Regions from separate parts of the Pseudomonas sp. MM213 genome, predicted to be linked through region 2. Evidence: predicted binding sites of a transcription regulator. Region 2 holds the regulator's gene; each other region holds the start of a gene.
What was found. The regulator FliA, encoded in region 2, starts transcription of late flagellar genes. The targets are predictions, from matches to a motif close to CTAAAGTTTNNNNNNNNNNNGCCGNTAA.
Positions count from the first base shown of each region.

Region 1: K5R88_RS13980 (methyl-accepting chemotaxis protein) is a predicted target of FliA. The motif match lies at 2,144-2,171, and genes of this name have one in related genera.
Region 3: K5R88_RS20205 (methyl-accepting chemotaxis protein) is a predicted target of FliA. The motif match lies at 1,248-1,275, and genes of this name have one in related genera.

Region 1 covers NZ_CP081943.1:3,077,768-3,081,028, forward strand. The annotation lists gene K5R88_RS13975 (hypothetical protein) at 1-211, opposite strand, end outside; gene K5R88_RS13980 (methyl-accepting chemotaxis protein) at 323-1,948, opposite strand; gene K5R88_RS13985 (transporter) at 2,307-3,261, shown strand, end outside.
Region 2 covers NZ_CP081943.1:6,439,040-6,442,300, forward strand. The annotation lists gene fleN (flagellar synthesis regulator FleN) at 49-879, shown strand; gene fliA (RNA polymerase sigma factor FliA) at 876-1,616, shown strand; gene K5R88_RS29315 (chemotaxis response regulator CheY) at 1,784-2,155, shown strand; gene K5R88_RS29320 (protein phosphatase CheZ) at 2,178-2,966, shown strand; gene K5R88_RS29325 (chemotaxis protein CheA) at 3,022-3,261, shown strand, end outside.
Region 3 covers NZ_CP081943.1:4,412,778-4,416,038, reverse strand. The annotation lists gene K5R88_RS20215 (NorM family multidrug efflux MATE transporter) at 1-118, opposite strand, end outside; gene K5R88_RS20210 (LysR substrate-binding domain-containing protein) at 277-1,197, shown strand; gene K5R88_RS20205 (methyl-accepting chemotaxis protein) at 1,380-3,261, shown strand, end outside.

The DNA.
Region 1 (3,261 bases), 3.4 Mb from region 2:
TCTGCTTGCGCAGTGCTTTCACCGAGTCCGATTCTTCGCTGCTGCTGGAGCTGCCGCCACTCGCTGCCGGTGCGCCGCCGGCGGACACTTTGGTGGTGTCGCTGGACGCCTCGGCGCTGGCGGTGACAGACGTGTCGTCTGTGCTTGCTGTGGCTTTGGCCGAAGCAGTGGCGACGGGCTGGATGATCGAAACAGACGAGATGCTAACCATGGCGTTTTCCATTGAGGTGATGGGAATACGCTCATCATCGACATCGGGGCAGCGGACTTGAGATCGACTGTGTACCCACTCGGTAAGCAAGCCGGTACACAACCATTTCCCTTAGGCGCTCAAGCGCGCCGTCACTTCATTCAACTGCCCCGACAACCCGTGCAGGTTGTGGCTGGCGGCTTCAGTGCGTTGCACGTTGTCGAGGTTGGTACTGGCGATGCTGGTGATCTCGGTGAGGTTGCGCGAGATGTCTTCGGCGACCGAAGTCTGCTCTTCGGCGGCGGTGGCGATCTGGCGGTTCATGTCGCGAATCGCTTCCACGGCATGCGTGATGCGCTCCAGCATGGCGCCGGCCTCGGTCACTTGCTGAACGCTTTCCTCGCTACGCGACTGGCCGCTTTCTATCGCCTGAGCCGCGTCCACCGCACCGGTTTGCACGGTCTGGATGATCTGGTTGATCTCGATGATCGACGCCGCCGTGCGCTGGGCCAGGCTGCGTACTTCATCGGCCACCACGGCAAAACCGCGCCCCGCCTCACCGGCACGCGCCGCTTCGATGGCGGCGTTGAGTGCCAGCAGGTTGGTTTGCTCGGCGATGCCGCGAATCACTTCCAGCACCTTGCCGATGCGGCCGCTGTCGGTTTCCAGTTGGCGGATGACGGTCGCCGTGTTGGCGATTTCGCCGCGCATGCGAGTGATGGTGTGGATGGTGCCCTGCATGACTTTTTCGCCTTGTTGGGCGGACTGGTCGGCATCGTCGGCGGCACGTGCCGCATCAGCGGCGTGACGTGCGACTTCCTGAGCAGTGGCAGACATTTCGTTCATCGCTGTGGCCACCTGATCAGTGCGGTTGAACTGTTCGTTGGTGCCACTGGCCATGAGGCTGGCGATCGAATTCAACTCACTGCTGGCGCCGTCCAGATCCTTGGCACTGACCTGTAAGCGGCTGAAAGTTTCAGCGAGGAAATCACGCAGCGTATTGGCCGCAATCGCCAGTTTGCCCAGCTCGTCCTGGCGGGTGCTGGCCACGCGTTCGGCAAACTTGCCCTGGGCAAGTTGCGCCACGTAGTCGATCAATTTGCGGATCGGTTCAACCAGGTTGCGATTGACCAGCCACAGGCTCAACAGCCCGATCAACAAGCCCGAAGCGAGCATCACAATGATGCCCAGCAACACGGTGCGATCTGCGCTGGCGCTGATCAGCTTCGACTGCTCGACGCCCTGTTTGCGCAATTCGCTGACCAGTTCACTCATCTGATCGCTGGCTGCACGGTCGACACCTTTGACTGCCGTGTCGCCCGCCGTTGGATCGGCACCGGCCGCCACGTAGGCATCGCGACCCTTCTGGTATGCCGCGCCCAACTGACGATGCTCGTCACGCAGGCGTTCGATGCGGGTCTTGAGTTGCGGCTCAATGCCCTTCTGCCCGGCCAGTTCGCCGAGGATGCCCTGCACCTCGCGCTGACGGTCTTCGAATTGCTTCCAGTATTTGTCCAGGTCTGCCGGTTGCTTGCCACGCAGCAGAACGTTTTTCCATTCCTGCACCTGCACCTTGAATTGCAGGTTGGCTTCATCGATCAATTGCGAAGTGTGCAGCGGACCGTCAATGAGATTCGCGTAGCTTTGAACGCCATTCGACAGAAAGTGAAAACAGGCCAGAGCGATCAACAGCATCGCAAACAGGCTGCCGCTCAACAGGGCGAGAATTTGCGCTCTCAAGGACTTTTGCAAAGACATCGGAAGGTACTCGTGACAGGAATGAGGCACGCCTTGGGGGGCGTGAAAGTAATCCGGACATTCCCTGTCTACAGCGTCGAACGCATGCTTTTGTAGGAGCCGGCTTGCTGGCGATAGCGTCCGGTCAGTCGGGAAATCTATTGACTGGCAGCACGCTATCGTCGGAACGCCGCCCGCAGCAAGCTGGCTCCTACGAGATCGGCGTGTCAGGGCCGTTCTTGAGCGGTTCCGACCGCCGGTAGAAGGCACTTGGCCAGCCACACGAAGCTGTCACAAAACTGTCAAGACGCCTTGCGATGATGCGGCTCAAGTGAACCTGTGAAACCCGCGACAGGCCGCCTCCTCACAGCGAGACCTCATGAACCACAGCATCGACCAAAGCCATCGCGACCCGGACCTGTTCGGTCTGCTGTACGGTTTCAGTTTTCGTCCCGGCGAACGCGGTCGGGAAATCGATTCGGCCATGGCGTTGCGGTCCCTGCAACAACCGGACGACAGCGACGAATTTCTCTGGCTGCACCTGAACCTCGCTCATGCCGCGTGCGAGCGCTGGATGAAAAGTCATCTGGAATTGCCCGACAAGTTTTTCGAAGCCTTGCATGAAGGCTCGCGTTCGACGCGCATCGAGCATGTCGATTCGGCGTTGCTGGCGGTGGTCAACGACGTGGTGTTCAACCTCAGCAGCATGGTCTCTTCGGATGTGTCGACGCTGTGGGTGTGTGCGCGCAGTCGGCTGATCATCAGCGCACGCCTGCAACCGCTGCACTCGGTGGACAAGTTGCGCTCCTCGGTGAAGGCCGGTGAGCGCTTTCGCTCGCCGCTGGAATTGCTCGTGCATTTGCTGCGCGACCAGGGCGAAGTGCTGACGCAGATCGTGCGCAAGACCAGCCTCAGTGTCGATCAGATAGAAGACGAACTGCTGTCCTCGCGGCTGTCGACCAACCGCGCAGAGCTGGGCGCCAATCGCCGGGTGCTGGTGCGCTTGCAACGGCTGCTGGCGCTGGAGCCGGGCTCGTTGCTGCGCCTGCTCAATCGCCCGCCGCAATGGTTGCAGAAGGAAGACGTGAAGGAGCTGCGCAAGTCCACCGAGGAGTTTGCGCTGATCATCAACGACCTCACGGCGCTGGGTGAGCGGATCAAGCTGTTGCAGGAAGAGATTGCCGCCAACCTCAACGAGCAAAGCAACCGCACGCTGTTCACCTTGACCGTAGTCACAGTGCTGGCCTTGCCGATCAACATCATTGCCGGTTTTTTTGGCATGAACGTGGGGGGCGTGCCGCTATCGCAGGACCCGGAGGGGTTCTGGATCCTGG
Region 2 (3,261 bases):
AGCCAGTAATGTGGCCTCCGTCTATGCAAGACAAGGTAAAGAAATAACATGGGCAGCATGCATCCCGTACAGGTGATCGCGGTGACCGGCGGCAAAGGTGGCGTCGGGAAGACTAATGTGTCAGTGAACTTGTCCCTGGCTCTAGCTGAGCTCGGCCGGCGCGTCATGCTGCTGGACGCCGATCTGGGGCTGGCGAATGTCGACGTCCTGTTGGGACTGACACCCAAACGTACCCTGGCCGACGTCATCGAAGGCCGCTGTGAGCTGCGCGACGTATTGTTGCAGGGGCCAGGCGGCATCCGCATCGTCCCGGCCGCGTCCGGCACTCAAAGCATGGTTCATCTGAGTCCGGCCCAGCATGCCGGCCTGATCCAGGCGTTCAGCGATATCGGCGACAACCTCGACGTGCTCGTGATCGACACCGCTGCGGGTATTGGTGACTCGGTAGTCAGTTTTGTTCGCGCCGCGCAAGAAGTCTTGCTGGTGGTCTGCGACGAGCCGACTTCGATCACGGATGCCTACGCCCTGATCAAACTGCTCAACCGCGACTACGGCATGAACCGCTTCCGCGTCCTGGCCAACATGGCCCAGAGCCCGCAGGAAGGCCGCAACCTGTTCGCCAAGTTGACCAAGGTCACGGACCGCTTCCTCGACGTCGCCTTACAATACGTCGGTGCGGTGCCGTACGACGAAAGCGTGCGCAAGGCTGTGCAGAAGCAGCGCGCGGTCTATGAAGCCTTCCCTCGTTCCAAGTGCTCCCTGGCTTTCAAGGCCATCGCACAAAAGGTCGATACCTGGCCGCTGCCTGCCAACCCGCGCGGGCACCTGGAGTTTTTCGTCGAGCGCCTCGTGCAACAAACGGCAGGACCCGTGCTATGACAGCCAGCGGTTACAACCTCTACAAGAAGTCGGCGCGTGACGCGCAGTACGAGCTGATCGAGCGTTACGCGCCACTGGTCAAACGCATTGCTTACCACCTGCTGGCGCGACTGCCAGCCAGTGTCCAGGTCGAAGACCTGATCCAGGCCGGGATGATCGGCCTGCTTGAAGTATCCACCAAATATGACGCCAGCAAAGGCGCGAGTTTCGAGACGTACGCGGGCATCCGGATCCGCGGCGCCATGCTTGATGAAGTGCGCAAAGGGGACTGGGCACCACGTTCGGTCCACCGCAATACCCGCATGGTCAGCGACGCAATTCGCTCGATTGAAGCTAAAACCGGCCGTGACGCTAAAGATCACGAAGTTGCGGCCGAACTCCAATTGAGTCTCGACGATTACTACGGGATTTTGAACGACACCCTGGGCAGCCGCTTGTTCAGTTTCGACGACCTGTTGCAGGACGGCGAACACGAAGGGCTGCATGAGGATGGCGCGAGTGCTCATCTCGAGCCGTCGCGCGATCTGGAAGATGAACGCTTCCAGGCAGCGCTGGCGGACGCGATTGCCAATTTGCCGGAGCGTGAGCGACTGGTGTTGGCGCTGTACTACGACGAAGAGTTGAATCTCAAGGAAATCGGTGAGGTCCTGGGGGTCAGCGAATCTCGGGTCAGCCAGTTACACAGCCAGTGCGCGGCCCGTTTGCGGGGGCGTTTGGGGGAGTGGCGAGCGCGCTGAAGGCAGTGTGGGGACACTGCGAACTTGGCTGGTGTGGTGTTGAACTGCGCCGGTCTCGATCTGTTGTGCTCCAGACAGTCATTGAGTGCTTTGCCGGATTGATTGAAATGGCGCGTCCAGGTGCTGGGCGCGTTTAAGACTGCTTGGAGGTCGAATTGGACAAGAACATGAAAATCCTCATCGTTGATGACTTCTCAACGATGCGGCGGATCATAAAAAACCTGTTGCGTGACCTTGGGTTCACCAACACGGTCGAGGCCGACGATGGCATTACTGCCATTCCGGTTCTCAACAGCGGAAGCATCGACTTTCTGGTAACGGACTGGAACATGCCTGGCATGACCGGTATCGATCTGCTGCGCCACGTGCGCGCCGATGAAAAGCTCAAGCACCTGCCAGTGCTGATGGTGACCGCTGAAGCCAAGCGCGAGCAGATCATCGAAGCGGCCCAGGCCGGCGTAAACGGCTATGTGGTCAAACCCTTCACGGCCCAGGCGTTGAAAGAAAAAATCGAGAAGATTTTCGAACGCATCGGTTGAGAAACTGCGCCACGGGGAAGCTATGGACCAAAACGAATCTTCACAGGGCGATTTTGAATCGACCCTGAAAAAACACGCGGTCGAACTGGTCGAAAGCCTTGAAAAAGGCAAGTTCGGCGACGCTGTGCAACTGATCCATGAGCTCAACCAGACCCGTGACCGCGGCCTGTATCAGGAAGTGGGCAAGCTCACCCGCGAGCTGCACAGTGCGATCGTCAATTTTCAGATTGACCCGCACATGCCGCAAGCCGAGGAAGTGTCCCAGATCACAGATGCCACCGAGCGTCTGGGTTACGTTGTCAAGCTGACAGAGGCCGCAGCCAACCGCACCATGGATCTGGTCGAAAACTCCACGCCGCTGGTCAACAGCCTGAGCGATGAAGCTCAGGCGCTGAGCACGGACTGGGGGCGGTTCATGCGTCGCGAAGTCGGGGCTGAGGAATTTCGTGAACTGGCACGGCGTGTCGATGGTTTCCTGGCACGCAGCAGCGCGGACAACCGCGCGGTGTCGAGCAACCTCAACGACATTCTGCTCGCTCAGGATTACCAGGACCTCACCGGTCAGGTGATCAAGCGTGTGACCCAATTGGTCACCGAAGTTGAAAGCAACCTGCTCAAGCTCGTGCTTATGGCCAGTCAGGTGGACCGCTTTGCGGGCATCGAACATGACCGTGAAGCGATGCTTGCAGAAAAAGATCCGCAAAAACATCTCTCTCAGGGTGAAGGTCCGCAGATTCATGCCGATAAAAGAGAAGACGTTGTGTCCGGTCAGGACGATGTGGACGATTTGTTATCCAGCCTAGGATTTTAGATTTTTTAGCATTTTAGGTTTTTTAGGTTTTTAGACCTTTAGGAGCACCCCCTTAATGAGCTTCGGCGCCGATGAAGAGATCCTTCAGGATTTCCTGGTTGAGGCCGGCGAGATTCTAGAGCAACTGTCCGAACAGCTGGTCGAGCTTGAAAGCCGACCGGATGATGCGGACTTGCTCAATGCAATTTTTCGCGGTTTTCACACTGTAAAAGGGGGCGCCGGCTTCCTCCAGCTCAACGAGCTGGTGGAGTGCTGTCACATCGCCGAGAACGTGTTTGACATCCTGCGCAAGGGT
Region 3 (3,261 bases), 2.0 Mb from region 2:
GGCGCGCCATCATCAAGGTGTCGGTGAGGACCATCAGCATGTGCGCCAACTGCGAGGCAATCAACGGCCCCGCCAGCCGCAGGATGGCCCAGAGTTCAATACGTGCTGGATGCTGCATGGTCATCACGCCCGATTATCAAAGAGAACAGGAAAGCGTCGATTCTCGGCGCTCTGCGGGGTTTGCACAAAGGGATAAAAAGGATGGATGGCATGATTAAAACTCATCCTGGGGAGTTTCTGATAAGTTGACGAAATTGCGCCATAGGAGCTTTCCGCATGTCTCGTCGTCTTCCTCCCTTGTATGCCCTTCGCGCATTTGAAGCGGCGGCGCGGCATAGCTCGTTTACCCGTGCCGCTGAAGAGTTGTCGATTACGCAGAGTGCGGTCAGTCGGCATATTCGTACGCTTGAAGAGCATTTTGCCTGTCGGCTGTTTCATCGCAGCGGGCGCAATTTGCAACTGACCGAGTCGGCGCGGCTGATCCTGCCGGGCATTCGCGAAGGCTTCACCGCCCTTGAGCGGGCCTGCAATACCTTGCGCGCCGAAGATGACATCCTGCGCATGAAAGCGCCGTCGACCCTGACCATGCGCTGGCTGCTGGCGCGGCTCAGCCGTTTCCGCCACCTGCAACCGGGCAACGAAGTGCAACTGACCAGCGCCTGGATGGACGTCGATTCGGTGGACTTCAACCATGAGCCGTTCGACTGCGCCGTGATCCTCAGCAATGGGCATTTTCCGCCGGACTGGGAGGCGAGTCTGCTGTTCCCGGAGGAGCTGATTCCGGTCGGTGCGCCGAATCTTCTGAAGGACCAACCGTGGGATGTCGCGCGCCTGGCCCATGCCGAACTGCTGCACCCGACACCGGACCGGCGTGACTGGCGCAACTGGCTGGAGCGCATGGGGCTGACGGATCAGGTGTCGCTCAAGGGCGGGCAGGTGTTCGATACGCTGGAGCTGGGCATGATCGCCGCCGCCCGGGGATATGGCGTATCGATGGGCGATCTGCTGATGGTGGCCGAAGATGTGGCGCAGGGCCGTCTGAGTTTGCCGTGGCCGACCGCCGTCGCCAGTGGTGAGAATTATTACCTCGTCTGGCCGAAAACCCGCCCAGGAGGTGAACGTTTGCGCCGCCTCAGCGATTTCCTGCAAGGCGAGGTGCGGGCGATGAAATTGCCGGACGTCGAACACTTGTGCTGAATCGATAGAGCCCTTGAAATAGCGGCCTTGAGCCATATCCCGGCTATTTACTCAAGTATTCAGGTTTGCCGCCGAAAATCTGCAGATGGAACCTTCGTGCAGGTTCGACGTAATTCCCCATTATTAGAAATTATGCTGAGTAGCCGATCAAGGAGGATCAGATCGCTCGGCCAGGAGCTGTCATGTCTCAACCTCGTGCCCGGATTGCCTCACAGCTTGGCCTTGCGCTCGCCATTATCCTGGCGATTGTCATCAGCGGCAGTACCCTGTTTGCCCTGCGTTCACTGGACAAGGCCAACCTCGCCACCCGCGAAGAGCACCTGGCCAGTGAGGCGCGGTTGCTGGCCGACCAGTTGAGTACGTTTCACGGCACGTTGCGTGAAAGTACCCTGCGCCTTGCGGGGTTGTTCGAAAAGCGTTTCAGTGGCGGGCTGAGCGTGCACCCGGATGCGCCGGTGAACGTGGCGGGCACCCAGACTCCGGGCCTGCAACTGGGCGGCGAAGTGCTCAATAACAACTTCAAGGAAGTGGACGAGTTCAAGCAGATGACCGCCGGCGTGGCCACGGTGTTCGTGCGCAGCGGCGAGGACTTCATTCGGGTCAGTACCAACGTCACCAAACAGGATGGCAGTCGTGCCATTGGCACTGTTCTCGATCATGCGAACCCGGCTTATGCCCGTTTGATGGCGGGGCAGAGTTTCGTCGGACGGTCTTTGCTTTTTGAACGCTACTACATGTCGCAGTACACCCCGGTACGCGACAGCGGCGGCAAGGTCATTGCCGTGCTGTATGTCGGTTTCGACTACACCGACGCGCAGAAAGCCCAGTTCGAAAACCTCAAGCGATTCCGCATCGGCAAGACCGGTTCCCTGGCGTTGCTCGACGAGCAGAACAAATGGCTGGTACCGATCGCCGGCGTGGAAGCGCTGGATAAAGCCGTTCCAGCCATCACCGCCCTGGCGAAAACCCCGAGCGAGGGCGGTTTCTGGAGCGACACGTCCGAAGACTTCTACAGTGTTTCCGTGCCGTTCCAGGACGGCCCGTGGTCGGTCGTGGCGAGCATGCCGCAAGACGAAATCAGCGCGGTGACCTGGAGTGTCGGCATTCAACTGGCGATTGGCAGCCTGCTGGCGATGTTGATCGCGGTCGGCTCGGCAGTCTGGCTGCTGCGCAGCAAACTCGCGCCGCTGGGTGATCTGGTGCGTCAGGCCGAAGCCCTGGGGGCCGGCGACCTGAGCGTGCGTCTGGACGTGTCGAGCAACGACGAGATCGGTCAGCTGGCCCGCGCCTTCAACCAGATGAGCCAGGCGTTGTCGACGATGGTCGAGCACATCCGCCGGGCCTCGCAAGAGGTCAACAGCCGTGCCCAGGCCTTGTCCGGTTTGTCTGGCGGTGCCTATGAAGGCATGGAGCAGCAGTCCGGCGAAATCACCAGCATGGCCGGCGCCGTGGAAGAGTTCAGCGCCACCTCGTTGAACATTGCCGACAACATGGGCAGCACTCAGCGTCTGGCGCAGGAAAACGCACAGCAAACCCAGATCGGTCGTACATCGATGGGTGAAGCGTCCTCGTCCCTGGAGCAAATCGCTGGCGCGCTGAACAGCACGGCCACGGTGATCAACACCTTGGGCCAGCGTTCTCAGGAAATCGGCGGCATTGTCGGGGTGATCACCTCGATTGCCGAGCAAACCAACCTGCTGGCGCTCAACGCGGCCATCGAAGCGGCGCGTGCCGGTGAGCAGGGCCGCGGTTTTGCGGTGGTGGCTGATGAAGTGCGCAACCTGGCCTCACGCACTCGCCAGGCCACCGACGAAATTTCCGGGATGATTCAGAGCATCCAGCAGGAAACCGGCAATGCCATCAGCACCATGGAACAGGGCAAAGTCCTGATGCAGGAAGGCTTGTCGCGCAACGCCAATGTCGCCTCGGCACTGGCGCGGATCGATGAGCAAAGCCGTTCCGCCGGTGAACAGTTCGCCGCGATCACTACAGCGACCCAGGAACAGAGCAGCACCGCGACGCTGCTCAGCAGCAACCTGCAAAGCATCGCGCTGGCGAACAGCG